2 regions of the Lactobacillus sp. UMNPBX1 genome follow, and region 2 is predicted to be linked to the other one. Evidence: riboswitches for the same ligand, from Rfam matches in the RefSeq annotation. Region 2 holds a riboswitch; the other holds the start of a gene.
What was found. A riboswitch is a leader RNA that binds a small molecule or an ion and turns the genes downstream of it on or off. The one in region 2 is predicted to bind FMN.
Positions count from the first base shown of each region.

Region 1: another riboswitch for FMN. It lies ahead of CP352_RS08170 (ECF transporter S component); the one in region 2 lies ahead of ribD (bifunctional diaminohydroxyphosphoribosylaminopyrimidine deaminase/5-amino-6-(5-phosphoribosylamino)uracil reductase RibD).

Region 1 covers NZ_PCZI01000015.1:21,469-37,646, reverse strand. Annotated here, with positions in the region: gene CP352_RS08220 (GNAT family N-acetyltransferase) at 1-145, shown strand, start outside; gene CP352_RS08215 (hypothetical protein) at 198-533, opposite strand; gene CP352_RS08210 (ABC transporter ATP-binding protein) at 672-2,252, shown strand; gene cls (cardiolipin synthase) at 2,414-3,904, shown strand; gene CP352_RS08200 (lipopolysaccharide assembly protein LapB) at 3,945-5,192, opposite strand; gene CP352_RS08195 (HU family DNA-binding protein) at 5,273-5,548, opposite strand; gene der (ribosome biogenesis GTPase Der) at 5,707-7,014, opposite strand; gene rpsA (30S ribosomal protein S1) at 7,085-8,293, opposite strand; gene cmk ((d)CMP kinase) at 8,366-9,037, opposite strand; gene CP352_RS08175 (SAG1386/EF1546 family surface-associated protein) at 9,089-9,550, opposite strand; gene CP352_RS08170 (ECF transporter S component) at 9,652-10,341, opposite strand; FMN riboswitch at 10,418-10,530, opposite strand; gene CP352_RS08165 (pseudouridine synthase) at 10,559-11,275, opposite strand; gene scpB (SMC-Scp complex subunit ScpB) at 11,279-11,869, opposite strand; gene CP352_RS08155 (ScpA family protein) at 11,859-12,599, opposite strand; gene CP352_RS08150 (hypothetical protein) at 12,586-12,948, opposite strand; gene xerD (site-specific tyrosine recombinase XerD) at 12,957-13,862, opposite strand; gene CP352_RS08140 (S1 RNA-binding domain-containing protein) at 13,849-14,742, opposite strand; gene pyk (pyruvate kinase) at 14,869-16,178, opposite strand, start outside.
Region 2 covers NZ_PCZI01000007.1:58,161-74,338, forward strand. Annotated here, with positions in the region: gene CP352_RS05445 (DUF3021 domain-containing protein) at 1-387, shown strand, start outside; gene CP352_RS05450 (SDR family NAD(P)-dependent oxidoreductase) at 451-1,245, opposite strand; FMN riboswitch at 1,445-1,559, shown strand; gene ribD (bifunctional diaminohydroxyphosphoribosylaminopyrimidine deaminase/5-amino-6-(5-phosphoribosylamino)uracil reductase RibD) at 1,672-2,730, shown strand; gene CP352_RS05460 (riboflavin synthase) at 2,723-3,319, shown strand; gene CP352_RS05465 (bifunctional 3,4-dihydroxy-2-butanone-4-phosphate synthase/GTP cyclohydrolase II) at 3,321-4,499, shown strand; gene ribH (6,7-dimethyl-8-ribityllumazine synthase) at 4,514-4,978, shown strand; partial or broken gene ltrA (group II intron reverse transcriptase/maturase) at 5,045-6,021, opposite strand; partial or broken gene CP352_RS05480 (transposase) at 6,411-7,076, opposite strand; gene CP352_RS05485 (glycosyl hydrolase family 8) at 7,443-8,540, opposite strand; gene CP352_RS05490 (glycosyltransferase) at 8,540-9,847, opposite strand; gene CP352_RS05500 (hypothetical protein) at 9,988-10,839, opposite strand; gene CP352_RS05505 (M1 family aminopeptidase) at 10,956-11,750, opposite strand; gene CP352_RS05510 (MATE family efflux transporter) at 12,368-13,717, opposite strand; gene CP352_RS05515 (GNAT family N-acetyltransferase) at 13,949-14,398, shown strand; gene CP352_RS05520 (DUF4097 family beta strand repeat-containing protein) at 15,168-15,914, opposite strand; gene CP352_RS05525 (HAD family phosphatase) at 16,074-16,178, opposite strand, start outside.

The DNA of each region.
Region 1 (16,178 bases), on a different contig from region 2:
TCCAAGAATGATGCATTTAGCTGAAAAAATTGGGCTAAAAAAAGAAGCTCAAATTCGCAGAGTTCGCTATTTTCAAGGCTTTTATTATGACAGCGTAAAATATGGCGTTTTAAGATCTGAGTGGGAAAAATGCAAAAACAAATAAGGATGATATCTTGACAATTTACTGCCAGTTATCATCCTTATTTCAATTTGTATCAAATATTAAAAGTCATTCCTAGCAAAATAAGCAGTACAATTGCCCAAACAAATCCTGCAATCAATCCCAAAATCCAGGCTAACCACCGCTTCATCTTCTTACTCAATATTATTGCAGTCAGAACAAACATCGCGCTTTCAGAGATAATTACTGGATAAGTAACCCAAGATCTTAGATTAAAAATTGGTAAAAGAAAACTAATAATTGTGGCAGTAGCAACTATAATAGCCGGTACCCTTATAGAAATATTTTCATTAAATGAAACTGCAAAGCCAATAACAATTGCAATAAATAATGGTGAGGTATTAATAAACGGCATCATACTTTCTTGCATAAGCATCCCCTCTAAATCTTTTTATTAAAATAATATCTAATACTATTTTAATTTTCAACAAAATATGCTATATTATTTTCATCAAAGAAGAAACGACTTAAATAAAGTCACTTTGATGGGGTCTAGAAAGGTATATTTATGTCACTGAAGTTTGCTAACAAAAAGAAGCTAGCACTTTATGCCCTTTTAGCCTGCATAAGTGCTTGTGGTAATGTCGTTATCGCTTATGTCACGAAGATCATGCTTAATAGCGCCCAATATCATCGTGGCTCATTAAAGCAATTAATTTTTATCGCTGCATTAGGAGCAGCATCACTAATCATTATCATGTTTCTCAACTTTGCTTATAGATACTTGCGCTCCGATATTACGCGTGATATTAACTTGAAGTTAAAAGAGAAAACTATTACTTATTTAATTGCTCAACAAAATGACTCGCAAAAAGATGGTCTAAATTTAATGACCAATGACCTAAAGCAAATTGAAACACTTAAAATTACAAATGAATTAATGATTATTTCCGAATTTTCTGCTTTTACAATCTCAATTTTTGTCGGTTTAATCAATTCTTGGCTTCTAACAATAATCTTCGTTATTGCTACGGTCATCCCGGGATTTATCCAAAAAATTTTCATTAAAGATATTCAAAACAAATCCGCTGTCTGGGAAAAGCAAAACGCTGAATATACTCAAGCTACTGTTGATGCTATTAACGGATCAAAAACTGCTATGCTATATGACGCACAGATTCCCGTTGTTTCTTATGTAATTAATCGGGCAAAAGAAATGGAAGATGCCTTGAGAGCATTAAACTACACCCAAGGTGCGATTTCTACATTAATTATTACCATTGCTGATATTTTCAGCTTTATCATTCCATTCCTAATCGGTGCAATTTTGATGTTCAATGGGCAAATTGGTGCTGGTACTTTAGTAATGATTGTTCAGCTTTCAAATGACTTCATTAATCCAATTACAATGATTTTTGACCAGCTCAATCAAATTCGCTCAACTAAACCAATTTGGGATAAAGTCGAACAAGCTCTTAAGTTTAAAGGATCTCCTACTTCAACTGAATCAGCTTCTACTTTTAATGAATTAAAAGTTAAAGACTTATCATACTCAGTAAACAATAAAAACATTTTAAACAAGGTTAACTTTAACGTTAAAGCTGGTGAAAAAATACTACTGATGGCACCAAGTGGTTTTGGCAAAACTACCCTCTTAAAGCTTTTAGCTGGACAATTATCTCCAAGTACTGGTTCAATTATCATTGACCAAAACAATTTAACTAGCAATTGGCAAAAATCTCATGAATACTTTGGCTACATCAATCAAAAGCCATTCATGTTTGATCGCAGTCTGTTCTTCAATTTAACTCTGGGCCAAAAATATTCCAACAATGAGTTACAAAATGCAATTAAATCAGCTGGATTAGCAGAGCTTGTTAAGGAGAAAGGCCTCGATTATCAAATTGGTCAAAATGGTAATAATCTATCCGGTGGTCAAATTCAAAGAGTTGAAATAGCTCGTGCAATCTTAGCAAAACGTCCAGTTTTACTAGCAGACGAAGCTACAAGTGCTTTAGATAATGATTTATCTTTGCAAATTCACAAAACTCTACTGGAAAACCCTAATTTTGCAGTAATTGAAGTTGCTCATAAAATTTCCAAACAAGAAAGAGCAATGTTTGATCGAATTATTAACTTAGACAACTAAAATTTAAAAATGACATTGACTGCAAATCATCGTCAATGTCATTTTTTATTATCAGTATTACTTTACATAATTTATATTATTGTTTAACTACAAAGATAGTTTTTTCTTTAGTTTACTGTTAAAATTACATTTGCAATAAACAAAAAATAAGAGGAGTTTTTATGATTTTAACCTGGGATATTATTCGCAGAACAATCGAGATTTTATGGATTATCAATATCGCCTTTGCAGTCTGGACTGTTTTTCGCAGTCATCGTAGCGTTGTTTCTACTTGGGCTTGGATGTTAGTATTAACTATTTTGCCCGGCATTGGCTTTATTCTATATCTTTTCTTTGGGCGTCAACTTTCACATGACGAAATTTTTGCTATTCAAAGTGCTCAAAAAGAGACGCGTAATCGTTATCTCAAAAAACAAAAAGCTATGTTGGCAGAACATGATCTTTTACCCGAAAAAGAGCGCAAACCACGTGCCCGCATGTTATCAGAGCTGAATTTAAACAACGATGATGCTATTTTAACTTTTGCCAATAAAGTTAAGGTTTTCACCAGTGGACCCGAGTTGTTTGACCAAATAATTGCTGATCTTAAGCAAGCTAAAACATCAATTAGTTTAGAGTTCTACACTTTTTATAATGATAATCTAGGAAAGCGTGTCTTACGGGCCTTAGAAGAGGCTTCTGCTAAAGGAGTAAAAGTCAGAGTTATTTATGATGTCTCTGGCTCACGTGGTACTAAACCTGCTTTTTTTAATCATTTAAGAGAGCTTGGTGGCGAAGCACAGCCTTTCATTTCTACTTCTAAAAAGCATTGGTTTACTACACCACGACTAAATTATCATTTACACCGCAAATTAATCGTAATCGACCATCATATTGGCTATATTGGTGGCTTTAACATCGGTGATCAGTACGTTAATCAATCTAAAAAATTTGGTCATTGGCGCGATACACATTTACGTGTTGTGGGTCAATCACCTATCCTAATGGAGACACGCTTTGCCATGGATTGGAATACTTCTATCAGACGAACTGCATTACCTAAATTTGATCTAAGCGAATTACATGCTTTTACTGTCGAACGTAAAGATCTTGACAACGATGATAACGTAGCAATGCAAATCGTTTCTTCAGGTCCCGATAACCAACATTATGGCATTCGCCGAGGATATGAGGGCATCATTGCTGGGGCTAAAAACTATATCTATATTCAAACACCCTATTTAATTCCTGAAGAATCCATTTTAGAAGCATTAATTATTGCTGCTAATAGCGGTGTTGATGTACGCATCATGATCCCTTGCATGCCAGATCATCCCTTTGTTTACCGAGCTACCGAATATTATGCAAAATATTTAGTTGCTCATGGCGTTAAAATTTACAAATATAATGATGGCTTCATCCATGCCAAAACAATGGTTTCTGGCTCCAATATCTCATCTGTTGGTTCAGCCAATCAAGACTTCAGAAGTTATACCTTAAACTTCGAGGTTAACGCTTTTAATTACAATCTTCAATTAACTCAAGAACTTAAACAAATTTTTGAAAAGGACCTAGCTAGTTGCAGTCTTCTAACTAATGAATACTTTAATCAGCAATCTAAATGGCTTAAGTTTAAACAATACTTTTCACGTCTGTTGGCACCTATTTTTTAGAAATAATAAAACCACGAAGCAAAAACTTCGTGGTATTTTTTTACAGATTATTATAAAGATCCTGCATTTCATCATCTTCTGGAGCTAACTTAAGATATCTTTCTAGCAGTTGTTTTGTTATTTCATCATTATTTTGTACATTGAAAAAGATTATCATTTGGCGCAAAAAGTCTGGATTATCCTTGAAATCCGGATAAGCTAGTAAAAATTCGCTCTGTGCTTTCTGAATATCATCCAAATCCTCATATGATAATGCCATATTCCAATGTGCCTGTGGCTCCACGCTTTCCTCATCTAAGTTACTAAATAAGGCAATATTCTCCTTAGCCTGGTGTTCATGAACATATAGGTTAGATAGCTGCATACGTAAATCACTATTGTCTGGCGCTACTTTTAACCCCTTTTCAAGTAAGTCACGAGCTGTATCCAATTCATTCAAATTAGCTGCTGCACGTGCTCCCATTGAATAAAGTGTTTCATCCAATTCATTGTACGCTAATCCTGCTTGAGCAGTCCTCAATACTTGTTCATTGTCATGCTGATGATCATAAGCTTGTGCTAATAATGGATACGCATTTACATAGTCAGGACTTTGCTCAATCACTTCATCTAAGAACTTAATTGCCTGCTTATCATCACCTACAGATAAGAGAACTAATCCTGCTTCATACTTAGAATCAATATCTAAAATACTATTTGCATGTTCACGAATAACTTTGGCAGCTTCTTCATAATTACCTAATTTGGCAAAAGTCGCAAATAATCTTTGGTACAGATTTACTTCACTAAAAGTACTTTGACGTTTGATTAAATCTTGATATAACTCAAGTGCTTGTTCATAATTACCACTTAAATATTCAATCTCTGCTAAACCAAATTTAATAGCATCTTCTTCTGGAGCTAATTGTAGTGCTCGTATTAATTTGTCCTTAGCTGTTTCTATTAAGCCGTTAGTTTGGTAATAATCAGCTTGTACTAATAGACTATCCAAATAAGCTGAAGAGCTCTCAGGGACATTATATAAAAGCGACAGACCATCGTCATCATCGCCATCATTTAACATAATCTCTGCCAAGTAAACTTTAAATAAATCTTCTTTAGGAAATTTAGCTATTAAAGCTCGATATATTTCTTTTGCTAAATCTGTAAAACCTAAGCCAGTTAGGTTTTCTGCTAAAGATGACAAGACCTCGGGATCATCATTATCTAAAGCTTCTTTTAAAAGGTGTTTGTTTTGTGAAAAATCATGATTTTGAATTGCATCTAGTAATTGTTCAGAATAACTCATAATACCTCCAATCAAGTTACCATTGTACTAAAAAAAGACGCCGGAACAAAGTCCAACGTCCTATCACATTAGTTAAGCTATTACTTAACGGCATCCTTAAGAGCTTTACCTGGCTTAAATGCAGGTACTTCACTAGCTGGGATTTCGATTTCATCACCAGTTTGTGGGTTACGGCCCTTACGAGCAGCACGGTGACGTACTTCAAAAGTACCAAAACCGATTAATTGTACCTTTTCACCCTTAGCAAGGTTTTCTTGAATTGAATCAAGGATAGCATCAACAGTATTTGCAACTTGCTTCTTAGTTAACTTAGTTTTTGAAGCAACTTCTGAAACTAATTCAGCCTTATTTGCCATGAATAATTCACCTCCTGAATTTGAACCTAATGTTCAAAAAATTTTTCTTTGTTTAAGCTAAACAAGGAAAAATGATCACAACTAATCATGTTCCCTAAAAACAAAAATATCACAAAAACCTTATAACAACAAGGTCTTTGTGATATTTTGCTTATCTTTTATTTACGTTTACGTGGCAAAATCTTGATTGGTGTACCCGTAAAATCAAAGTTTTGTCGTAATTGATTAATCAAAAATCGTTCATATGAGAAGTGCATCAGTTCTGGGTCATTCACAAATACAACAAAAGTCGGTGGATTCGTACTTACTTGGGTCATGTAATAAACACGCAATCTCTTACCCTTCACCATTGGAGTTGGAACTAACTTACTTGCTTCAAGCAACAAGTCATTTAAGACACTAGATTGAATTCTTTGATTTTGATTATCATAGACTTCTTTAACCATATTAGGAATTTGATCTAATCTTTGACCTGTCTTGGCAGAAACAAAAAGAATAGGAGCATAGTCCAAATATTGAAATTCATCTCTAATTTCACGTTCAAATTCTTTAGCGCTTGTACTATTCTTTTTCGGCAAATCCCATTTGTTAACGACAATGATGATTCCACGACCCGCCTCGTGAGCATATCCAGCCACATGCTTGTCTTGTTCCCTAATGCCTGTACTTGCATCGAGGACAAGTAAAACCACGTCTGAGCGCTCAATAGCACTCATAGCGCGCATTACAGAGTACTTTTCTGTCTTCTCATACACTTTGCCTCGTCTTCTGATTCCGGCAGTATCAACGACCTTAAATTTTACACCATCATGGGTAAACGGCGTATCGACAGCATCACGAGTTGTTCCTTCTTCATTAGCAACAATTACCCGATCTTCACCAAGTAATTTGTTAACAATTGAAGACTTACCTACATTTGGTCGACCAATCACGCTAAAAGAAATAACATCATCAGCTTCAGTATCTTTATCGTCAGGAAAATCATTAACAATCTGATCAAGCAAATCACCAATACCAGTACCATGACTACTTGAAACAGGAATCGGATCCCCCAATCCTAAACTATAGAAATCATAAATATCGCTTCGCTGTTCAGGATTATCAGCTTTATTTACAGCTAAAATAACTGGCTTTTTAGTACGGTAAAGAAGATGAGCTATTCTTTCGTCTAAATCTGTCACGTGATTTACCACATTGGTTAACATCACGATAACATCTGCTTCTTCAATTGCAATTTCTGCTTGAGCTCTGATTTCTTCTTCGATCTTGCCACCTTCCCAGGTAATACCACCAGTATCGATCAAATCAAACTTATGCCCCATCCATTCGGCTTGAGCATAATTACGATCTCGGGTAACACCCGGTTTGTCCTCAACAATAGCTAAACGTTGATTAATTATTCTATTGAAAAGTGTTGATTTACCAACATTGGGTTGACCAACAATTGCAACAACTGGTAAAACCATTTCTCGCCCTCCTTTACTAATCTAAACATAAATAAAAAAGCCGACTCAAGTCGGCTTTTTTATAAAATGACTACTTACGGTCCTTTAATTGGTCACCAATGATGTCACCTAATGCAAAGCCGTTGTCGTTATCACTCATGTACTTCTTGTTTACTGAATTTTCGTTACGTGAACGACGTGGACGAGAATTATGATTTTCTGAAGAAGCGTTTGAGTCAGCAGCCTTGATTGAAAGTGAAATTCTCCTATCACTTGGGTCAATGTTCAAAACCTTAACCTTAACACTTTGACCAACCTTTAAAACATCGCTTGGCTTGTCAACATGCTTGTTTGAGATTTCTGAAACGTGTACCAAACCTTGAATACCATCAGCAACTTCAACGAAAGCACCAAAGTTAGTTAATGACTTTACTTCACCTTCAAAAATATCGCCTTCGTTTAAGTCAGCTGTAGCTTGTTCAAATGGAGAAGGTTCAGTTTGCTTAATAGACAGGGAAATACGATGTCTGTCATTGTCGATACCAATGACCTTAACCTTAACATCTTGACCAACCTTTAAAACATCGCTTGGCTTGTCAACGTGCTTGTAAGAAATTTCTGAAATATGAACTAAACCGTCAACACCACCAACATCGATGAATGCACCGAAGTTAGTCAAACGTGAAACCTTACCTTCAACAACGTCACCAACAACTAATTGTGATGCAACCTTGTCAAATGCTTCTTCACGTTCTTCTTCAACTAAATCCTTGTGTGAAAGGATTAAGCGGTTCTTGTTAGGATCAATTTCGGTAATCTTAAGTTTCATAGTCTTACCAATGTAAGGCTTAAGATCTGAAACGTAACGGTTTGAAATTAATGAAGCTGGTAAGAAACCACGTGTACCAACATCAACAATTAAACCACCACGAACTGATGAAGTTACAGTACCTTCGACAGCATTTCCGTCTTCGAAGTCTTTTTGTAACTTGTCGTAGGCTTCTCTTTCCTTTAAGCGGGTAACTGAGAAGAAGAATTCACCATTTTCCTTGTCGCCACCGGCTCTTCTTAATACTAAGGCCTTAAACTTGTCACCAGGCTTAACTAAATCACGTAAGTCTGCGTTACGGTCTGAAGTGTATTCACGACGAGTGATGACACCTTCAACACCAGCGTTTTCAACACCAACATCGATTTGGCCGTCTTCAATGTCTAATACTTCGACATCGACAATATCTCCGACCTCAACTCCTTGCATTTGCTTTAATGCGTCTAAAAATTGATTACTGTTTTCTGACATATGTACCTCCCAATATCATGTCCCATTTTATAGGAAACCGAGATATTTTTCTACTATTTTGTGCTATTTTTTCTAATTTTTTTGTTTTTTTTCGATTTGAGCTAAAATTGCCTCTACAACTTCGTCAATCGACATGTTTGTGGTGTCAATTTCAATTGCATCATCTGCCTTTTTTAGCGGTGAAATTTTGCGGTGAGAATCTTTATAATCTCTTGCTGCAATATCTTTTTCAATTTCATCAACTGTTTGGTCAGATTTAATACCACGCTCTTTAAAATCTAATAAACGACGTTCAGCACGTGATCTTGCTGAAGCAACTAAAAAGATCTTAACTTCAGCGTTAGGTAAAACAGTCGTACCAATATCGCGACCATCCATAATGACATTTGTCTTGCCTGCCATTTCACGTTGCAGACTTACCATTTTTTCTCGTACTTTCGGCAAAGCGGATACTTCCGAAACATTAGCTGAAATTTCAGGCGTTCTAATTTCTTTAGAAACGTCCTTTCCAGCTACATATACTTTTTGCTCACCATTTTCAGATTTCAATTCAATTCCATCTTCATCAATGGCATTCAAGATACCCGCTTCATCACCATAATCTAAGTTATGATTACGAGCAATCACTGTACATGCACGATACATTGCCCCTGTGTCTATATAGACAAAGGATAATTTACTTGCAATGATTTTAGCAACTGTACTTTTACCTGCTGATGCAGGACCATCTACTGCTACTTGCATTCTAATAAAAAAGAGATCTTATCATCGACCCCTTTTATCCTTTCTGAAAGATTATTTCAACTTAAGTGTCTGACCTGCTTCAATATTTGAAGAGTCTTTAAGATTATTTAATCTGGCTAATTCATCAACAGTCAAGCCATTCTTTTCTGCAATTTCATTTAAAGTATCTCCACTTTGGACTAAATAAGTCTTAGGAGTAGCAGAACTACTAGATGAGCTTGAACTAGCCTTTTCAGACTTTTTCTTGCTAAAAGAAGATGATGAGGTTTTCTTAGTCTTAACAGACTTGGATGATTTAGAAGAAACCTTCTTAACTGTTTGAACTTCTTCAGCTTTTTCTGAATGGCTTGAAGCCAAACGATGAACAACTGGGATAAGTGCAATTAAAATAACCGCTAAAATTATAATAACTGCTATCCAACGTGCTGATCCACTAGGCTGACTATCTTGTGAGCTTCGCTTTTCAGTAGGTCGTTCATAGTGCTGATATGGCCCGGTTGACTTTTTATCCATCAAAAATTCCTCCATTCACTTAACGGATTAATTTTAGCATATTTTAGGATGCTTTGAATATGAAAAATCCCATCAACTTAAAAAATTGATGGGATGATAACTTAATTCAAATTAAATCTCTTACGAACGAATGGCTTAATTGTTTTCAAGGTAGCTTCAAACAATAAGTAAACAGCCACAGCGTTAATTAATCCTTTTAACAAGTTAAAGGGCATGATAATACTAAAAATGTAGGTTGACATTGATGGTAAATGCAATAACTGACCCAAGTAAACTTTCTCAGTAAAGCTTAACAAGGCACTATAGCTATTAATAGCAGGCAAGTTTGGTACCGCTGTTACTGCGTAAATAGGAGTCAAAACGAAGGCATTAGCCAATGACATCACTGCTGCCATTGCGATAATCCCAATTACCAAACCACAAATTGGTTTAACTCTGCCCATCATTGTCTTGCGGTTATCCGCACTCACATTTTTACTTAATAAATAAAATGGAACTGCAAATGACATTGAAGCTAAGAATGCTGCTAGATTTCCAACAAGGCTTGGTAATGCAAAACCACTAAAAATTAAACTAAGCAACATTCGAATTAAAGCAATAATAACTCCCGGTACAATGCCAAAAATAAACATTCCAATTGTAATAATGACATCTGAAAAATCAAACTTTAAGAAGGCAACTCCAGGCATGATTGGAAATTCAAATTTCATAACTACAAAAGCAATACAGCCAATTAAAGCATATGCAATCACATTAGTTAAACTACTATTCTTGGATTTAGCTTGATCCATAACTTACTTTCCTTTCCCAAAACAAAAGGTCTATTGCTTCAGCAACAGACCTTAAAAAGTGTAGTAAGTTTTTTTAGCCTGTCTTCTTCCATCTAGACTTTAACTATCGGTATCTAACGATTCAACCACTGACGTGGGTCGCGGACTTTCACCGCCGGTCGGGACTTTCACCCTGCCCTGAAGACAATAACCTTGAATATTTAATTACAGTTATAATTTAGTTCAATTGCATTAATTTGTCAACTTCATGCTTCGATAATTCCCGATATTGTCCTGATGTAAGCGAATCCAGAGTTAAAAAGGCATATTTTTCACGAGCAAGCTTATCAACTAAGTGACCTACTGCTTTAAACATTCGCTTAACTTGATGATAATGTCCCTCATGAATTGTAATTTGGACAATTTGTGTGTCTTTCTTATGATCAGTTTTCAATACTTTGACCTTGGCAGGCGCAGCCTTAAAATGATCCAACTTTACTCCTTGAGTCAAGGTTTTAATTTCATCAGGAGTTAAAATCCCTTTAATCTTGGCTACATAGACCTTAGCCACTTCATTTTTAGGGTGCATCAATAAATTTGCTAATTTGCCATCGTTAGTCATTAGCAATAAACCTGACGTATCATAATCTAATCTTCCTACTGGATACAAACGATATGGTAAATCTTCGAAATAATCAACTACAGTTTTTCTACCACGATCGTCTTCTGCAGTCGAAACAACGCCGCGAGGCTTATAAAACAAATACGTGTGTAGGCTTTCCCGCTCAATTGGTTCATCATCGACTGTAATATTACTAAAAGTATCGACTTTAGTACCTAGCTTAGTAACAACATGCCCATCTACTTTAACTCGACCGGCTACAATCATTTTTTCAGCTTTTCTTCTTGAAGCGATTCCTGCTTCCGCAATTACTTTTTGTAATCGTTCTGCCATTTTCTATCCCTCTTTTTCTAAATGTTTGTCTGCGCTACCTTTTGAATCGAATAAGTCAATCTCCTCACCATCAGTTGTATCCTCAAAGTCTTCGATTAACGGTAAATCAGCCAAACTTTGATAATTAAAATATTGTAAAAAATAATCAGTTGTAACATACAACTTAGGATGACCTGGAGCATCTTTTTTGCCGTCTTGTTTAATTAATCCTCGCCAAATCAATGTCTGTAAAGCTCCTGATGAATTTACTCCACGAATATCATCAATTTCTATTCTAGTAATTGGTTGTCGATAAGCAATAATTGAGAGAATTTCAAGTGCTGATTGACTCAAATTCTTAGTTAAATCTTTTTGAAAATACTTTTCAATTATCTTAGCTGTCTGTTGACTAGTTGTCATCTTATAAGTATTTGCAATATGAATTATTTGCATTCCCGAGTCTGGATCAGCCTTCATTTTTTGCTGCAAACGAGTGACTAACTGACCTAGCTCTTCACCATCAACTTCAAGTAGTTCAATTAGATTTTGCTCCTCAAGCCCATTGTCACCTGCGACATACAAAAGAGCTTCTAAATTTGCTAGTTTACTTGCCATTCGTATCAATTCTTTCTAAATTTAAATCACCGAATTCACGTGCTTGTGTAATCTGAATTAATTGTTTTTTACACAATTCTAGTGTCGCTAAAAATAAGCCAATAACATCTGAGATATTCTGCATTTTGTCCGCGCAAGCAAAGAAACTAACTTGCCTTTTTCGTTTCAATTGTCCATGCAAAAAATCCATCATCTCATTGATCGGCGTTTCTGCTACTCTAATTGAAGCGGTATCTGGTTGCTGCAACTTCAAACGATGTAAGACCATCGTAAAAGTCGTCGCTAATTCTTGTGCAGTTATCTGACCCTTAGGCAGCGGTTGAACTTTAGCAGTGGTTGATACACTAGCTTCTTTAGCAACTGTAATCGGTACTTCTTCGTTACGTTCTTTAAAATAAGCAGATATTTTCTTAAACACAGAATATTGTACCAATTGTTGCACTAATTCGTCTCTTGGATCTTCATCAGGTTGAATATCATCTACAAAATCGTTTTGAGGCAACAAATACTGTGATTTAATTCGCAATAAAGTTGATGACATGACAAAATACTCGCCTGCAATTTGTAAATTTAAGCTTTGCATTTGGCGCAAGTATTCTAAATATTGACTAGTTATTTGGGCAATTGGGATATCATAAATATCAATTTTTTGCGATTGGATCAAATGCAGTAATAAATCAAGTGGTCCTTCAAAATTCGGTAATTCTAAAGTTAAGTTACTTTTGTCCATTATCTTCTTCTACCGTTTTTAATAAATTTGTATATTCTGGTACAGCAGTTATTCGTTTATCTGGATATTCGTGCTTTAGTTCATCAACAATTTTCCGTTCATAACTAATCTCACGAAAACCAGGAGCTAAAGACAAATATCTAATAATTACAAACTGATTAGATACTTGGGTTCCTATTACGCCCACCATATTATTTTGACTATTACGATAAAGATACAAAATAAAGTCATTTTCATCCTGATTAAGCGTGATTTCTTCTTTTAAGTTTTCGATATTTTTAAAATCAGGTAAATAGGATAGTAATCCCATTGCTATCTTCTCATAATCTTTTTTATATTGTATTAGCATTTAATCACCTAAAGACGAGGATGTGTCTTCTGATAAACATTTAAAATTTGCTTTTGTGATAAATTGGTATAGATCTGTGTCGTGCTAATATCAGAATGTCCTAATATTTCTTGCACTACTCGCAAATCTGCGCCGTTTTCTAGCAAATGTGTTGCAAACGTATGACGTAAAGTGTGTGGCGTGACATCTTTAGTAATTGCCGCCATTTGACAATACTTTTTGATCATCTGCCAAATAGCCTGTCGTGTAATCTTTTTTCCTCGATTATTTAAAAAAATATGTTCATCGCTTTTCCCTACTTGTAAAATTAGCGGATCACGAACTTCATTTTCATATTTTTTTATCCAATCAAGAGCAACAGGACTAATTGGAATCAATCGTTCTTTTTCGCCTTTACCAAGAACCCGAACTAAGCCTAAATTGTCATGTAAATCCTGCAACTCCAAATTAATTAATTCGCTTACTCTCATTCCCGTGGCATATAATGTCTCTAAGATAGCACGATCACGTATACCTAACTTTCGTTTAGTATTTGGCTGCTCAAGTAGCCTATTCATTTCAGCTTGAGAGAGAGCTGTCGGCAAACGACGTTCTTTTTTAGGCAAATCGATTTCCAACATTGGATTTAACTTTTGAATATTTTGCCGAGCTAACCATTGATAAAATTTACGCATGCTAGAAATAAGTCGACTAATTGAGCTGGTTGCTTTGTTCAAATCACGCTGCCGAGCTAAAAACGCATCCACATCGCTTGCTTCAGTTGGCCATGAAGCCATACCTTCATTTTCTACAAAAGTTCGAAATTCTTCTAAATCTTGACGATAAGCATTAATTGTATTATCACTTAATCCTCGTTCAACTTGACTGTAGCGTAAATAATCATCAATTTGATCTTTTAAATTATTCTTCTCCATTATCGTTCTCTTCTGGATCCTTAATTAAAGTAATCGTACCTGCTGTTTTATCTTCTTCAATTAATCCAGCCTTGAGCAAATGACCGACCGCACGTTTAAAAGCTGATTTTGAAATACCAAAGTATGATTTAATTTCTTGTGCACCTGATTTGTCATAGAAAGGTAGAGTCTTGGTTTCTCTTCTCCGCAAACTCATCAAAATCATTTGCGCATCATCATCAATTTCTTCAAAAGCACGAGGCAAAGCACTCAAATTCAAACGTCCATATTGACTGACACCGACTACTCTACCCTTGAATTGCTCACCTAGTCTCATAGGACGTGGCATCTGCGATTCATGTACAAAGCCAAGATAATAATCACTAGTTAAAACAAATGCTCCTATCTCTCGTGTAGCATAAACCGTTGCAAAGACATTTTCATTATTCATTCCACGTGGAAAGTTAGCAGCTAATTGGTCAAAAATATTTTCATCTGCTAGCTTAGCCCAAATACGATCTTTTTCGTCAGTTTCTAATCTTACTAAAAGTCGATCATCACGTCGAGGCCATCTTTCTTTTTCTCTAGGAAGATCATCCATTGATAAAACAACGTCTTTATCAGGTAGACCTACATCAACAAAGACGCCTAAGCCTGGACGTACCTCGGTTACTTTTCCCCAACCATATTGATCGGGTTGCGCGAATGGCAAAAATTGTGTCATTTCTCGATCATGACTTTTATTATCATAAATAAAACCTTCGACTTCATCTCCAATTTTAGGAATATCATCTTGCGTAATCTCGATCTTCTTCAATTCATAAGTCAGTCCATCAATTTGAACATAATAAGCTTTATCGTTTTCGTCAGTAATTTTTCCTTTACGAACTGTTCCAAGCATTTAAAAATCTCCTACTTTACATATTCTTACATATAAGTATAAGAGATTTTTATGCAAAATAAAATAGCCAGCACTTAAGCTGGCTATTTTTTGATTAGCTAATCTATCTAAATTATATTCTTAAAATTAAAGGTTTGAGATTTCGCCTTGGTAGATAGCACCACGACGAGCGTCAACAGTAATAGTTGAACCATCAGAAATCTTGTCAGTAGCGTCAGTAGCACCAACAACAACTGGGATACCTAATGATAAACCGATAACTGCGGCATGTGAAGTTAAACCTGAAGCTTCAACAACTAAACCTGAAGCCTTCTTGATAGCTGGGTTGTAGTCTGGGTCAGTAGTCTTAGCAACTAAGATGTCGCCTTCCTTAACCTTGCTGTTTGCTTCTTCAGCTGAGTTAGCTACAACAGCCTTGCCGATAACTGAACCGTTACCAACACCTAAGCCTTGAACTAACTTGTTACCGATGATTTGTAACTTCATTAAGTTAGTTGTACCTGAGTCACCAAGTGGAGTACCTGCAACGATAATTACAAGGTCGCCATCCTTTACGTAACCCTTTTCCTTAGCTACCTTAGCAGCCATTTCAAACATGTCATCAGTTGACTTAGGCTTTTCAGTCAATACTGGTTGTACACCCCAAACGATACCCAATGAGTGTTGAATCTTTTCGTCAAAGGTCATAGCAATAATGTCAGCATTTGGACGGTACTTAGAAATCATACGTGCAGTGTAACCTGAGTTAGTTGCAGTAATGATAGTCTTAACACCTAATTCTTGAGCAGTACGTACAACTGATTCACCGATAGCTTCAGTTACGTTTGAACCCTTGTAGGCTTCGAATCTTTGAAGAGCTAAAGTATTACGCTTAAGCATTTGCTTTTCAGTACGTTCGTCAATTTCAGCCATAGCCTTAACAGCCTTAACTGGGTAAAGACCATTTGCTGATTCACCTGAAAGCATAGTTGCGTCAGTACCATCAAGAACAGCGTTAGCAACGTCTGAAACTTCGGCACGAGTTGGACGTGGGTTTTCTTGCATTGAGTCAAGCATTTGAGTAGCAGTAATAACTGGCTTACCAAGTGCGTTAGCCTTGCGGATTAGGCTCTTTTGTACAAATGGAACTTCCATAAATGGAATTTCAACACCCATGTCACCACGAGCAACCATTAAACCATCTGAAACTTGCAAAATTTCGTCTGCGTTGTCGATACCTTCTTGAGATTCAATCTTTGGGAAGATCTTAACGTAGTCTGCACCTGCTTCTTCACAAAGCTTACGGATGTCTAAGATATCTTGAGCCTTACGTGCAAATGAAGCAGTAATGAAGTTAATACCATAGTTCAAACCAAACTTAATGTCATCAGTATCCTTTTCAGTAATACCTGGAAGGCGAATTTCAACACCAGGAGCGTTAACACCCTTCTTTGAAC
Region 2 (16,178 bases):
AAAAGAGGTCTAATTGCTGCTGGTTTTGGACCGTTTATTTTAACTATTTTCTATTATGCTTACTATTTAGCCATTCATTATAATCCAACTTCAGTTCTAGAAATAAACAAAAATATTCTTTCTAGTTTGCTTCTAGTATTCATTGCCGGAGGTATTAGTGCAATCTTTAAAGTAGAAAAGCTGTCACTTGGCATTGCTACTTTGATTAATGCAGTGGTAATTTACATAGATTATCTTTTCTTTTATCTGTTCAATGATTGGGTTGAAATGAGTTTTACGCCATTAATTGTTTTTACAATTTGTTACATAGTTGGTTACGTCATCATTTGGCTGTGCATTTACCATCAAGTTAAAGCTCAAATTCAAAAAGTAAATCAGAAACTATAGAAAAGATGCGAACTGTTCATCATTAGTAGTTCACATCTTTTTGTACGTTATTAAATTTCAGAATTAAAAAATTGTTGGTACTAATCCACCATCAAGCCTAAGTGCTTCACCTGAAAATGATGACGCATATGGACTAGCTACAAACGTTACAAAGCGACCAATTTCTTCTGGACGAATTAGTCTTTGAATTTGTGAAAGTGGGCGGTGATTCTTCATAAAGTCACTTTCCCATTCTTCTTTTGGCAGATTAGAATCTTTATACATGTCATTGATCATCGTTTCAACACCTTCAGTAAGAGTTGATCCTGGCATAATTGTATTCACAGTTACATGTGTCCCTGCAGTCAATTTAGACAAACTCTTGGCAATTGATAAGTTCATTGTCTTAGTTAAACTATATTGTGGCATTTCACCTGATGGCATAATGGCTTCTTCACTAGCAATGAAAATAATCCTGCCAAAGTCTTGATCAAGCATCTTTGGTAAATAAAACTTAGCTAAGGCATTACCTGAATACACATTTACATCAATAAATTTTTGCCAAGTAGCTTCATCAATATCAAAATAATTCATTGGTTTGAAAATACCCATGTTGTTGACCAAAATATCAATATCTGGGAATCTTTCAAATAACTCCTTGCGCTGCTTGGCATCTGAAAGATCATATGGCGCCGATTGTGGGTCGGTATCAGGATAATTTTCTTTAATTTCAGCAACTATTTTATCAACAGTTACTTTTTGACGACCATTAATAATGACATTCGTCCCTTCTTTAGCAAGTTCAATCGCAATAGCTTTACCAATACCTTTAGTAGAACCTGTAACTAAAGCTAGTTTCCCTTCAAGATTCATTTTCATAATTCGTTACCTCAACATAATTAATTTCTTTCTAGCTATTATATTAGCTTCTAAAAAGTAAGTAAAGCGTGACAGTTAAATAATTTTAATTGATTAACTTACGATAACTACAGGCTTTTAATCTGTTTTTGTTTGTAACCGCTTAAATTAATTATTGACATTTAGCTAGTTCAGTTTTACGATAAAGTTGAATTAAATAAATGTTCTTCGAGGCAAGGTGAAATTCCTGACCGGCGGTGAAGTCCGCAACCCGCGAAAGCGGTGGAATCCGATAATCGGTACCGATAGTATAGTCTAGATGATAGAAGAATGATAACCAATAAGTAACGCTTATTTGCATTTACTTTGATTATTTGACTTTGAATATTATTACTGAACCTCGAGAATACTCGAGGTTCTTTTTTGCTCTACGAGGAAGTGATTTTAATGGAAAAAGATACTTTTTATATGAATTTAGCTTTAGAAGAAGCTAAAAAAGGTCGCTATCAAACATGGAAAAATCCTATGGTTGGTGCCGTAATTGTTAAAAACGGTCAAGTCTTAGCTACTGGCTATCATCACCATTATGGACAAAATCATGCAGAACGCGATGCCATTTCAAAATTAACCCCAGAACAATTATTTAATTCAACTCTCTATGTCACCCTTGAGCCATGCAACCATTATGGTAAACAGCCTCCCTGCTCAGATTTAATTATCAAAAGTGGGATTAAACGTGTTGTAGTTGGACAAATCGATCCACACAAACTGGTTACTGGAAAAGGAATTGCCCAACTACAAAAGAATGGGATTCAAGTAACTACTGGTGTTTTAGCTGATGACGCAAGTAAACTTAATAAATTCTACAGCTATTTTTACCAATATGGGTTTCCCTGGATCACAGTCAAAGAAGCAACTAGTTTAGATAATAAAGTTGCAATGCGCGGCCAGCGAACTCCAATCACTAATCAAGCAGTGTATCAGCAAGTTCATTCTGAACGTGCTGATTATCAAGCAATTATGATTGGTTCTTCGACTGCTATCATTGATGACCCTATTTTAAGAACTAATGTCAAAAGTGACTATCCGCCAATCCGTATTATCATTGATCGTCGCGGACGGCTGTTAAATCATTTACGACTTCGCTTATTAAGTGATACAAATCCCACTTGGATTTTCACTCAAAATAAGCAAATGTCTAAAAACAACTTTACTAATTCTAAAATCAAAATTATTCATTTAGCAACAAACAAGATCCAAGAAGTATTTGATTATTTGAGTACAAAAGAAATCCAGTCAGTTTATGTAGAAGGTGGCCCTACTTTGGAAAAAGCAATTATGAATGAAATTTTTGTTAATGAAGTAATTAAATATACGGCGCCGATCTTTCTTGGAGATGAAGGCGTAACAGGTTTAGTACCAAACGAAACTGTTCCTTTAACAAATGTTAAAAAAACAGCCTTTGGCAACAATGAACGAATTGCAGGTGAATTAAAACATGTTTAGTGGTCTAGTTCGCGGGGATGCTCATATTAAAAAAATTGATAAACACAAGCAAACAATTAAGCTAACCGTTTCGTGCCCTGCAGACTTTACTAATGAGCTAACGATCGGTGATTCAATTGCAATTAATGGGACTTGTTTGACGGTTGAAAGTTTTACTGAAACTAGTTTTGTTGTAACCATGATGCCTCAGACTTATAAGAAAACTGTTTTTAAGAATTTGCATAATGGTGATCAACTTAACGTTGAGCGTTCATTAGAAGTCGGTCAACGTTTAGAAGGTCATCTTGTTACGGGACATATTGATGATTTGGCAACAGTTACTAAAATAGCACAGAATGAAAATGCAATTGAAATTTGGTTTAAGTTTCCTGCCCGATTATCAACACAGATCGTACCTCAAGGTAGTATTGCTTTAAATGGCGTTTCATTAACAGTGATGGATGTTAAAGATAACAGTTTTTCGGTAGGTCTAATTCCACATACTCAAGACGAAACTAATTTAGCCAACTTACAGATAAATGATGAAGTAAATTTGGAAACCGACATTATCGGAAAATATGTTGCAAAAAATTTAGAAAAGAGAAATTAAAATGGATGTTAGAAAAATTCAAAATGCAATTCAATGGATGAAAAATGGTGGTTTAGTGATTGTTGCTGATGATGAAGATCGTGAATCTGAAGGTGATATGATCGGCTTAGGGTCTAAAGTTACTCCTGAAAATGTTAACTTTATGACCAAACATGCTCGTGGCTTACTTTGCACCCCTGTAAGCAAAACAATTGCCCAACGTTTAAATTTCTACCAAATGGAACAAAATAATACTGATCCATACGGTACAGCTTTTACAATCAGTGTTGATTACAAAACCACCACTACTGGTATTTCTGCTTATGATCGTGCGGCAACTATCAAGGCAATTGCTGATCCTACTTCCAAGCCAGAAGACTTCTTTAGACCAGGTCACTGTTTTCCATTAGTCGCTAAAGATGATCAAATCAAGAATCGTAATGGTCACACAGAAGCTTCTATTGCCTTAGCTCATCTTGCTGGCGAACCAGAAGTTGCATATATTTGTGAAGTTATGAAAGCTGATGGCCATATGGCTCGTCGTCCCCAACTGAAAGAAATTGCTAAAGAATATCACTTACCATTCTTGACAATTGCGGAATTACAAGAATATATTAATAGTCCAGTGAGTAAGCGCTCAGAATTTGTAAACCTTCCTACTAAATATGGCAATTTCAAAATTAAGGCTTTCGCCAATGAAAACTTAGCTATTATTAAAGGAAAGATTGATCCTAAAAAGCCAGTTTTAGTACGTCTTCATTCAGAATGCCTCACTGGTGATACGTTTGGCTCAATGCGCTGCGATTGCGGTGATCAATTACATACTGCCATGAAGCAAATTAATAAAAATGGTAGTGGCATAATTCTTTATTTACGACAAGAAGGACGCGGAATTGGATTAATTAACAAATTAAAAGCTTATGGTTTACAGGACCAAGGTTATGACACTTATGAAGCAAATGAAATTTTAGGTTTTAAGCCAGATGAACGAAATTATATTATTGCTGCCAAGATTTTAAAAGATCTAGGTATTAGTCATATCAATTTGCTTACTAATAATCCTGATAAAATTGATCAATTAGAAAATAACGGTATTACTATTGAAAAAAGAATTCCCCTGGAGATTCCTGCTAATGAGGTAAATCATGACTATTTAGAAACCAAACGAGATAAATTCCATCATTTATTAGGAGCATTATAGTAAGGAACATAGAAATGAATATTTACGAAGGAAATTTTAAAAACAATAATTATCATATCGCAATTGTTGCATCTAAGTTTAACGAAATTGTTACCCATCATTTAGTTGATGGTGCTATTGCTAGCTTAAAACAATTTGGAGTACTTGAAGATCAGATCGATATCTATTGGGTCCCAGGTGCTTTTGAAATTGGTTTTACTGCTAATAAGCTTCTCAATTCAAATAACTACGATGGTATTATGACTTTAGGCGCTGTCATTAAAGGTGAGACTGATCATTACAGCATGATTATTCAGAATGTTACAAACGCAATTATGCAGATGAATCTTAAAGCAGAAGTCCCAATAACTTTTGGTATTTTAACCACTGAGAATATTGATCAAGCCTTGCAACGATCCGGCTTAAAAGCTGGCAATGAAGGTTCCTCTACTGCTCAGAGTCTATTAGAAATGATTTCGCTAAATAAACAAATAAAGTAATAGAGTAGAGGGAGATTAATTCTCGCCCCCTCTCATTGCACCGGACGTACGGTTCCGTATCCGGCGCTACATTTGTAATTCTTTACGAATTAAATAGTATTTCAGCGGATCGACCAAACCTGGGCGATCCGCTTTGCTTATGCCCAATACTTTTGGGCTAAGCAAAAAGTTAACGACATGTCCGGTACTGCGTTTATACCAACCTAATCGCGTATTAGCTACTTTATGAATATCTTCGTCGCTAAAATTACACTTTAATGCCTTGTTAATCCGCATTAAATTAGTGTATATTCTTCTTGGCAGTTTCCAATTTTAAAGTAGTTAATCCAACCTCTGACCACTTGATTTACCTTAGTAAAGACTAACGATAGAGGTTGAGCAGCTGCTTTTCTGCGACAAAGAAGCTCTCTAATCTTGTTATAAAGCTTGGACTTACGGTCGTCTCCCGGCCTTGCTTGCCAGTGTTCGCCCGTTTTCCAGAAGGTAAAGCCTAGGAAATTGCTCTTCGTTGGTCTGACAACCTTTGTTTTGGTTGCGTTGACTTTCAGGAAAAGCTTTCTTTCCAGCCATGATGAAATTGATTTTATCACACGATTAGCTGCCTTTTCGCTTTTGACAAAGATATTGCAGTCATCGGCATAACGCACAAAGCGTAAACCTCTTTGTTCCAATTCTCTATCCATTTTATCCAAGTAAATATTGGACAGGATTGGCGAAAGTGGTCCGCCTTGAGGCACGCCAATCTTATTGGGCTTAACCAAACCATCTTCCATGATACCGGCTTTTAAGAATGACCGAATCAAATGAAGGGTGGTTTTGTTATTTACTCGTTCTCTAATTATTGAAATTAATTTATCATGATTGACCGTGTCAAAATATTTCTCAATATCTAAATCAATTACCCATTAATATCCATCATCAAGATATTCCAATACTTGTTCAATGGCATCATGCGCACTGCGATTTGGTCTAAAGCCATAGCTATGCTCGCTAAAGTGAGGATCATAGATCCTCATTAGTACTTGAGCGATTGCCTGTTGGACTTCGACCTGTATCGCAGCCTTATCCGCCATTTGGCCTAACCAGGTTTCTGTACGTAGGCTAGGAAAACTCGCTAGCCACTTCCTCCATCCATAACATCACTGTTACTAGCTTGTGGTTCACTACACTTGGCGACAACTACCCGTGATCCAAACTTTCATTGGATTAGATGAAATGTCATGCCCGACACACAAGTAAAAAGCCACCGAAGCACTAATAGGCTTGGTGACTCAAAGGTCTAATTATAAGTTTTTTCTACTAGTAGCTCATATGGCTTTAGCAAGTAGGTAGCTCCCGTTTCTTTGATAGGATAATTTTGCATAACAACTTTTTTGCGGGAAATATGATAATTAATTCTTCCTGAATTGTCAAATTAGGTGCAACAGTTAGGCTATGAAGAAATATATTGCTTGAAGAGTTCTTCTGCTGTCTGATATTGGAGGATTCGGCGATATTTGTGGTTAATGGCATTGGTTGCCTGTTGAACATAAGCTTTTGACTTGTCTTTCATGTGCTTGCCCGATAGTCAGGAATCTTGATAACTACTTCAAAGCGTGACCGCCATGGCTGTGATGACGCTTGTTCCTGCGTCTTTTGAGCTTCATAGGCGGATCATGTCCACCAAGCCCTGATCAATATAACGATAGACAGTAGGCGTGCTGGGACAAGGATAGCCTGGCATAGTCTTTTTGAATTCACCAACGAATTCATCAATGCTGGTGGCATCAAATTTAGCTTTGAAGCGTCTTGAGAGCATTCTTAAAAAGACAGCATAATGCTTCAATGAATTACGCTGATAGCAGTTTTTGCGACGCTTCTCATAATAAATCTGTGCAGTATCAGCGTAATAGTGCTCATACAACAAATAGCTGCTGTCTCTTTGCAGGACGCTTCCGCGTTTGATTTTGCGACTGATTGTCGATTTATGACAGCCAACTTCTTGAGCGATGACAGTACGGGAAGTTATGCCAGAATCCAGCATTGCCTGAATCTGACCACGTTGTACGCTAGTTAATTGATGATATTGTTTAGAAATGCTAGAATTTGAATTGGTCATGAAGATCTTCCTTTCTTGATTTTTCGTCACTTCAAGTTTAGGTCTTCATGGCCTTTTTGTTTAACACTTAGTGTTGCACTTCAATTTTAAATCCAGGACTCATATTTTTTTCACTGTTTTTATGTTTTTGTCTTGATCGAATAGAGCTTGAGCAATATTTTTGGTAAAATCATTCATGAAGGAGTTCCTCTTTCTGTATGTTGTTTTTTGTTCAAACCAATCATACGAGAAAGGAGCTCCTTTTTCTAATGTTTAGGGAATAAAATTTAAGGAATCGTCCATCCTTACACAAACTATTTTACAGTCTCTAAAAACAGTATCTTTCAACTATAATTACTAAAAGATACTGTTTCTTTATAAAAAAAACTATTCCATCATAGCGACCAATGTAATTAATGCTGCATCGTAATAATTCGTATCAGTCAAACGATTAGTAAAAACATACTGTTGTGAAACAAATAAATTATCAAATTCCGGTTTCTTTAATTGTTGCACTGCAAAAAAGATCGGAGCACTAATACTCGGTGAAGCATAATTGTTTAACGCTTTACCATTCAATTGATAGCCAGCAGTCACTTGTTTTTGCTTGCTGAAAAAGCGTAACATTTTAGTAACAATTTTTTTTGCTCGTGCATCTTTGCTAGTAGCTAAAAATAATGGTACGCGACAAGCATTGCCAGAATAATCACCATCGTTTTTTCCAGCTACTTCATTAGCTTTAGCTGGTCTAACACCTTTTTTACTAATCCAAGCAAAATCTGGAACTAAGCCAGAAGAATGTTGCTTGCTCAATTGATATAGTTTTGTCAGCATTACCTTCTTGATCGTTAACCATTGAGAATTACCAGTCAACTGATAAAAATCATCAAAGTACGTCGGTAACACGTCAGAGGTTCGCATTAAGTAATAATACTTCGATTTCTTATTAGCCCAATCACCAACAGTCAGCGTCTGAGTAGTCGAATTATAATCATAACGTAAGATATCAGCTAATAATAGCTTAGCCTGCTGCAAGTACTTGGGTTCGTTCCAGAGTTTTCCCGCTTTAATCAAACTTTCTGCAATGTATAAATCGCCATCAGTTGCATTAGTAGAATAAACTTTTTTATCCACTTGCTTCCATGACATTAATTCAGTTTGTTGATCATCGATAGTCAACCGATTAGCCAGGTAAAACCGATATAACCGTTGAAAATCTTCTTTTTTAGCCCACCCCTTTTCACCAGCCATAGCAGAAATCAACATGCCATAGCCTTGACCTTCAGACAAGCTTGTGCGTGGTGCAGCTTTTATCCAAGTTTTTCCATCACTTTCTTCAACCACATAGTCTTCCTCCCATTGGCGGTACAAATTGCGATACAAGGTGCGGTTATTGCTACCACGGACATAAAACATGATGGCAATAAAAAGCCCAATAGTCAGTAAGATCAAAATTGGGGTAATCCTGTTTTTGTTTTTTAACATCAATCTGTAAACCTCTTTGTTTTTACCCACTTCGTTGCTTCGCGATGGAAAAGTCTGTCAGCAATTGCTGACCAAACCGCATTAATCGATATAATGATAAACAGCTGTGAGTATGTAAAATATGATGCCACAGCAAGCCAAAGTTGTCTAGTTGTAACCTGACCAAATTGGGTACTGGCAGCCACACTGATTTGGAGTACATAGAGTAGAATCATCAACAACCAATTAAAAAGTAATACTTGACTGAGCAATAGATTCCCAGCAGTAAAAGTAAATGGCATCTCAACTGTTGGTACCCAAATTTTTATTACTGCAAAAATCAGATTAACAATGAAAAAGATATCTGATAAGACTACTGCTGCATTAAACCAGAAAAAGATACTGGACATATAAAAAGTTTCAAGTTTGACCCGCCAATTACTATGGTCAAATAAATGCCGAAAATTGTTAATTACTACTTCGTAATTACCTTTAGCCCACCGCAAACGCTGATAATAATAGTCCTTTAGCTTCTCTGGTTCTTGTTGAAAGGCTTCAGAATTATGTGCTAGGGCAATTAATTTACCAGTGCCCAAAATCGTAAATGACAAATCAGTATCTTCAGTTAAAGCACCAGAACGAAAACCACCTAACTCTTTTAAAAAAGCCGTCTTAATCACAAAGTTAGTGCCCGGAATGCGCCCAATTTTGAATAATTGCCAAACTCCGCAGTGCTGAATTCGATGCGTTACCACAATTTCCAAGTTTATACAGCTAGTCAAAAAGTTTTGCTTTGCATTCCGCGTCTTATTTCGTCCAAAGCTAGCCACATAACGTTCTGGATCTTCCAATACCTTTTTGATCAAGAAATACAAGGCATTTTCTTCAGGCATCGCATCGGCATCATAAACGCATAAGTAGTCGCCGTGGATCATCTTAAGCGCATCGTTCAAAACTCCTGATTTACCACCTTCACCAGTTCTTCTGATCACTTTAAACTGTCGTTTCTGATATTCAGTCCGATTGCCAATGGCTTCAGCCAATTCCGCTGTTCGATCAGTGCAATTATCAGCAAAAATCAAAATTTCGACTTTATCTTCTGGATAATTCAAGTTCAGAATTGCTTTGCTAGTTTTTTGAATAACGGCTTCTTCATTATGAGCCGGTACAACAATAGAAACGGTAGGATAATACTCAAGTGGTGTAATTTTAGCAATTTCTTTACTGTGTTTTAACCAGAAAAGCACTCCTCCCCAAAGCGTAATTAATGAAAATAGAATCGATAACCAAATTGAAATCAAAGTCAATATCTGAAAGCCTTCAGTCATCCAATTCTCCTTTCTGACTCTTCATTAATGCCTGTTCGATATTGCCATAAATTTTATAAGCACAGAAAAAAATCACTAAAAATGCAATTGCAAAGATTACAGAAATAATCACGGACAAATAATAAAACCAGTTCATTTTGCTATCTTTCCTTTATGTATTCAGTCACAATTTCAGTTTCCAATTCACGACGCAAAAAACGAATTACAGCTATCAAATCAGGAAATCTATCACTATTGTCGACATTAATATAGACACTCGCATGTTTTAGCGAAACAGGAATCGGCAACTCTAACTCGCTTAATTTTGTATCAACGATGTGATTGACCTTTTTTACTAATTCATTGGGGATTTCTGGCGAAATTATCAAAAAAGTCGCATCTCCCATAAAGTAAATAAACTCCCCCTTAAGTCGATTATTTTTCAAAACTTTAGTAATCTGCTTCAGGATCCGATCATGACTATTAGGATGAGCTTCCGCATACTGCTTATGTTGATCCCAACTCACAATTTGAACGTTGGACCATAAATCGAGTTCGGGATGCTGCTCAATTTTATGTAGTTCATTCTGATAAAATTTTTCCGCACTATCGAAAGTTCTTAGCTTTAACCTCCGGTCATAAAGCGAATTATAATACCGAATTTCGTCATTGCGATTGGTAAAAAAGCTCCAGCGAATGATGTGCTGTCTAATGACGGTAACTAGACTAGCCTCAATGGGATAAGCAATCAATAATAAAAATTTTTCCTTAACTGGCATTACTACATAGCCTAACAGTAAGAATCCTGCTCCAATCGTGGTAAGAATTAAAATCAGCCAAGTAACATCGACTCTTGAAAAGATTAAGCTAGTTAAAATCGCCAAAATCAAAATCATTACTAGGCCATTAAAGACATTAGCTGGGTATAATCTTGCTAGCCATAATAACAATATCGGGAAAGTAACGCTGGCAAGATAAGCTAAACCTGCTAATTTAAAATACTTTCTAGTCATTTTTATAACATCATCCTCAATTATGCTATTTATTTACAAATTTTTATTGTAATAATTTAAGCAAAGAAATGCAAGAATAGAAAAAAACTAGTAGATTTTCTCTACTAGCTTAAAACTTATTGTAAATATTTCGGTGAAATATAGCGCTTAATCAAATCATTGACAGCTTTGGAATTATCATGTTTTTTGATGATCGCAATAAAGTCTTTACCGGTTGCTTGTTTTAGATAATAGGTTTGATAATAATCCCGCATAGCTTGGTCGAATTTCTTTTCACCCATTAGATAACGCAACAGGGAATAAAAACTTTTTCCACCATTATAGGCAGTATCAGCTTCATCATATTTCTTAGGGATTTTGTTAAGCGGATAATTTATTATCATTCCTTGTTTGTTTTTAACGGCAGTCTTTAACTGTTGGTTCAATAATTTTTTGACGTCCTTCATAAGCGAAGCATCTTGCTTGGTTTTCATCATTTCTTGGTAAAGGGCACTAGTTTTGGTAGGTGTTAGATCGAAAATAATATCTTCTGAGAATTCTGCCATTCCTTCGTCAAGCCAAGGTTCAGTATATTCATCATTACCCACAGTATTAAAGAACCATTGATGTGCTACTTCATGACTAACATCTTCAATGACGCTGTCATAATCTTCCTTAGAAGCTGCTTTTTTGCGAGCAAAAGTATCTTGAGCAATCATTACTAAGCCACTATATTCCATACCTCCAGTATCGCTACTAAATGGCGATTCGGTAAGATCTAATTCGGAATATGGATATGGCCCATATTTTTTAGTAAATAGCTTGATACTATCCACTGCTGTCTGCTTTGCAAGTTGGTTATAAATCTTGGCACTTTTACCAGCATAATAATTATTATTGATCTTAATGCCATTTGCCTTGGTAGAACTCACCTTGAACTTGTTAGAAGCCACAATTACAAAATCACGTATATCTTTAGCAACAACCGTAGTTTTACCATCTTTGGTATGACTTTCACCACTTGTTACGACTTTGTAAGATTTTGGAGCGTAGATCTCAGCTTGATAATCGCTGACTGCAAGATTACGATTTTCCCCTTAATCATTATAGGGATGATAATTCCATTTTCCGTTACGATAATCGCTTAGATATGGGAAACAAAAAGAAAGGTTGTAAATTTTGCCTCTTGTACTGAGACCTAAAAGTTAGACACTTTTAGGTCTCAGTTCAATCACTAGGTTTGGTTATATATTTTTCTATAAAAAGATTTATTTTTCAGTTATTGAATATTTAAATAATGTTTCGATAGTCTATTTACATGCTAAACGGTCATTATGATGCTTTGATTTAACCAATTCTTATGCTAATTATGATCAAAAAATTATTCATCATCAATGATCAAGACCAGATAGTGCAAAAAATTAATTCTAAGGTCAGAAAAGGCACTCATCATCTCAACGTTATCCTTCTACTAATTCTCTAACTATATTGTAGTTACTTGCATCATCTGAATCAGAAATATCTGCACTAACTTTTCTCTCATTTTTATTTACTCTTTATTTTTTGCGCTTTCAATCTTATCTTTTAAATCCAAAGCTTTTTCATAAATAAAGAAACCAATTACACATGTCAATATATCACTAATTGCTTGAGACCAAACAATACCGTGATAGCCCAGCGTCATCTTCATCAATTCTAGAACCACAAAATAAATCACACCTTGTCTAGCGATTGCCATAATAAAGGCACCCCAAGCATTACCAACAGATTGGAAAACAGTTGTATAAACCAATACGATTCCTACTACAGGCGTAGTAACAATCGTAGCTAACAACATGTAACTACCGGCACTAACAATATCCGGCTGATTCATGAATAATGCTGTGACAGGACGGGCAAAAACAATTAATAATCCACCAACAATTACCGCATATACAACTTGAACTAAAATATCAAAGCGAAGAATATCTCTAAGCCGCCGCCAATTTTGAGCACCATAGTTGTAGCCTAATAAAGGTTGTGCACCAAAGGCAAAACCAACAATCACCAAAATCACAATTCCATATATTTTTTGTGTAATCCCCATTGCAGCGACCTTATCAGCACCATAAATTGCCAGTGACGAATTCAATAAAGCCATGCCAAAGCTTTGAGCAAAATTAGTAATTGATCCAGGAATACCGATTGCTACTACTTCCTTGATTGATTCAGCATTAATTTTAATTAACTTGGGATCTAGAGTAATGAATCTTGCTTTTTGCAGAATCATAATTACTAAAATCAAGTCAGTTACAACATAACCTAAAATATTGGCAATTCCTACTCCTGTAGCACCCCACTTTAAAACAAATAAAAAAATTGGATCTAAAATGATAGCTAAAATAGTTCCTGTCATTGTGGCAATCATCGCCTCAACTGCCAATCCCTCTGTTCGAATTAAGTTCTGTGGAATAAGGCTCAGAATAATAAAGACTGCTCCAATGGAAAGCACACGATAAAAATCAGCTGCATCGCTATAAGTTGCCGCCTTGGCTCCTAATATAGTTAAAATAGGATGTTCAAAGATTAGCAAGATTACTGTCAAAAGCAGCCCAGTAATCGCTCCACCATACAGACAAAAACTACTGATTCTTTTGCTGAGCTCGTATTTTTTCTCACCAAATAAGCGAGAAATAACTGACGAACCACCTAAACCAAAAATGTCGGCAACAGCTATTAAAAAAGTAAAAAGTGGCGCACCGATCGTAATTCCTGCAACTAGATTAGTATCGCCTGTTTTGGCAACAAACATTGTATCTGCCAGATTATAAATCATGGTAGTGATCATACCCAAGACTACAGGTAACGATAATTTAAAATAAACTTGCTTAATTGGTGCCTTTGCAAATAATTCGTCCATTTGTTTGCCTCAAAAGAAAAAGCAACCTAAAAAATTATTTGGGAGTCATCCTCATGATTCTAGGTCACTTATGTTACTTGATATTCATGTATTATATGTTAATTTAAACAAATTCTTTGATTAGATGCAATGGCGTTTTTAATTCGGTAAGTGTCATTGTTTTTTGTTTATAGCCTCAGAGAAATCTCCATCTATGCTAAACTATTACCAAAATATTTGAGGGAAATTACTATGCAAATTAAAGAAATCAGTAAACTTAATCAACCAACTGAACAAAAACCTTTAACCATCTGGGAAAACAGTGTCCACGCCACACATAAATTTTTAAACAATGATGAAATCTTGCAAATACGCAACTATGTACCACAAGCATTTAAACAAGTGGAGCATTTATTAATAATTATCGATCATGAGCAAATTAAAGGTTTTATGGGAATCAATGACCAAAAAGTTGAAATGCTCTTCATTGATGCGCAAACACGCAGCAAGGGATATGGCAGCAAATTATTGAATTACGGTATTCAAGAGTTAAACATTGATGAATTAGCTGTCAATGAACAAAACCCACAAGCAGTTGGCTTCTATGAACACATGGGATTTAAAGTAGTAGAACGATCTGCAACTGATGATCAGGGCAATCCCTATCCAATTTTGAGGATGAAGTTGGATAAAAAAAAGTAGTAAACAGTTATATTTAGTTATTCCTTTTTCCCTTGACAAAAATATTTTTAATTTTCGAGTAATATCATTTGTCTAACAACGCATTCTTCTATATTATAGAAGACGCTGCTGATACGGATGTATAACGGACTGATAATCCTTTCCGTAAATTACCTGTAAGTCAGATAAGGCGAACAGCAAGGATACCTGCTGTTTTCTGAATCTTGGAGATATTCTTATCAGAGATAGGTCCAAAAGACTTTCTGCCAGGCGATGGTAGTCAATGTATTTCAGCGTAAGGCTTTTTCTGAGCTGGCAAGCACAATAAGTTGATGTGAAAATCAGCTTGCATCAGGGTTTTTGACCTAATAATTAAGGCGGAAAACTTAATTGGAACCTCAATGTAATGACCAACAAGCTTGTTTGCTGTGACGTATGCGATCAAAAGTATGCTATAACAGGTCAGAAAAGAACGAGTAGCTTAATCGGCAAGATTAAATGATACTATTAGGTACAATATATAGAACGCACATCAAGTGAAAGTTTACGGTAAGCAATCCGTTTAGGACTTCGGTAGGTTCTTTGAACCCAACGCAAGAAAGAAGCAGAAATAGCTAATCTGTGGGCGGTCTTGTTATCCTATGGCTGAATAAAGAAAAGAAAAGTATGAAAAGCATATTTTTCTAACGTTGGATGCAAAAATGATTAGTTGCTAATAACAACCAGTAGCATTAATTAAAAGGAGACCGGTTTGTCTATGAAGACAGCTGGTCTCTTTTTAATATTCTAATTATTTTACTGTATTATCACCTGACACTGTGTGCATCCCTAAGTGACTGCCATTTGTCTCCTTACCTACCTGTGCATGAGTTGCCTTACCACCAAAGATTGAATTATCACCGACTACAGTCTTCAAATCACATTGATCCACTTCAATATTTTCAGCCAAATTATCACCTGAAGTCGTTGCCACATCAAGATCATCAAGAATTTGGCTATCTTTAATGGTAAAGTCACCGCTAACTAGCTTAATCTTACCACGATTTAGCAATACCTTCTTTAATTTAATATCACCTGAAGTTTCAGTTATTGCAACTTCATCTACTTTTACTTTCTTCAAATGAAGATCACCACTAAGAGCAGTAAATGTTAATGTCTCTAACTCAACTTGTTTTACAACAGTGTCACCACTAGTCAACTTCAAAGTAGCGTTAACTAATTTATGTTCTACCGGCACTATAACTTTTAATGCACCAATATCATCTTGACTCACAATACTGATTTCAACATGCTTTCTTTTCCAGAATTTACCATTCTTGCGTTCAACCTTAGGTTCTTTTAATTCAAGTGCTTTGTCTGTATTAGTTACAATCGGCTTCTTATCTTCTGGACCGTGGTAATGTACCTCGAACTGATCGCCGCCAACCAATGTAAAATCAATATCTACTAAATCAACGCTTAACTTGTCAAAGCTATCATTACTTAAAACTTCATCAACAATTTTCACTTCATTGTCTTCATTTTTGTCAAAAAACATTTTCTTTCTCCTCATTTTTACCTTTTAGTTATTGTTCTTATTTTTCTTTAAGTTTACTATCATATTACTATTTTTCAACCGTAATTTACTAAGTGGTCAGAATTTGCGGCTGAAATGCAAAAATAGACAACTTAAGTTTTAACTTAAGTCGTCTATCCTTTATCCTAAAATTTTCTTTTTCAATTCGTCTAAACGATCAATTTTAAACGTGAACGCCTGTATCCCTAATTCACTTGCAGCTTTGGTATTATTTCCCAAATCATC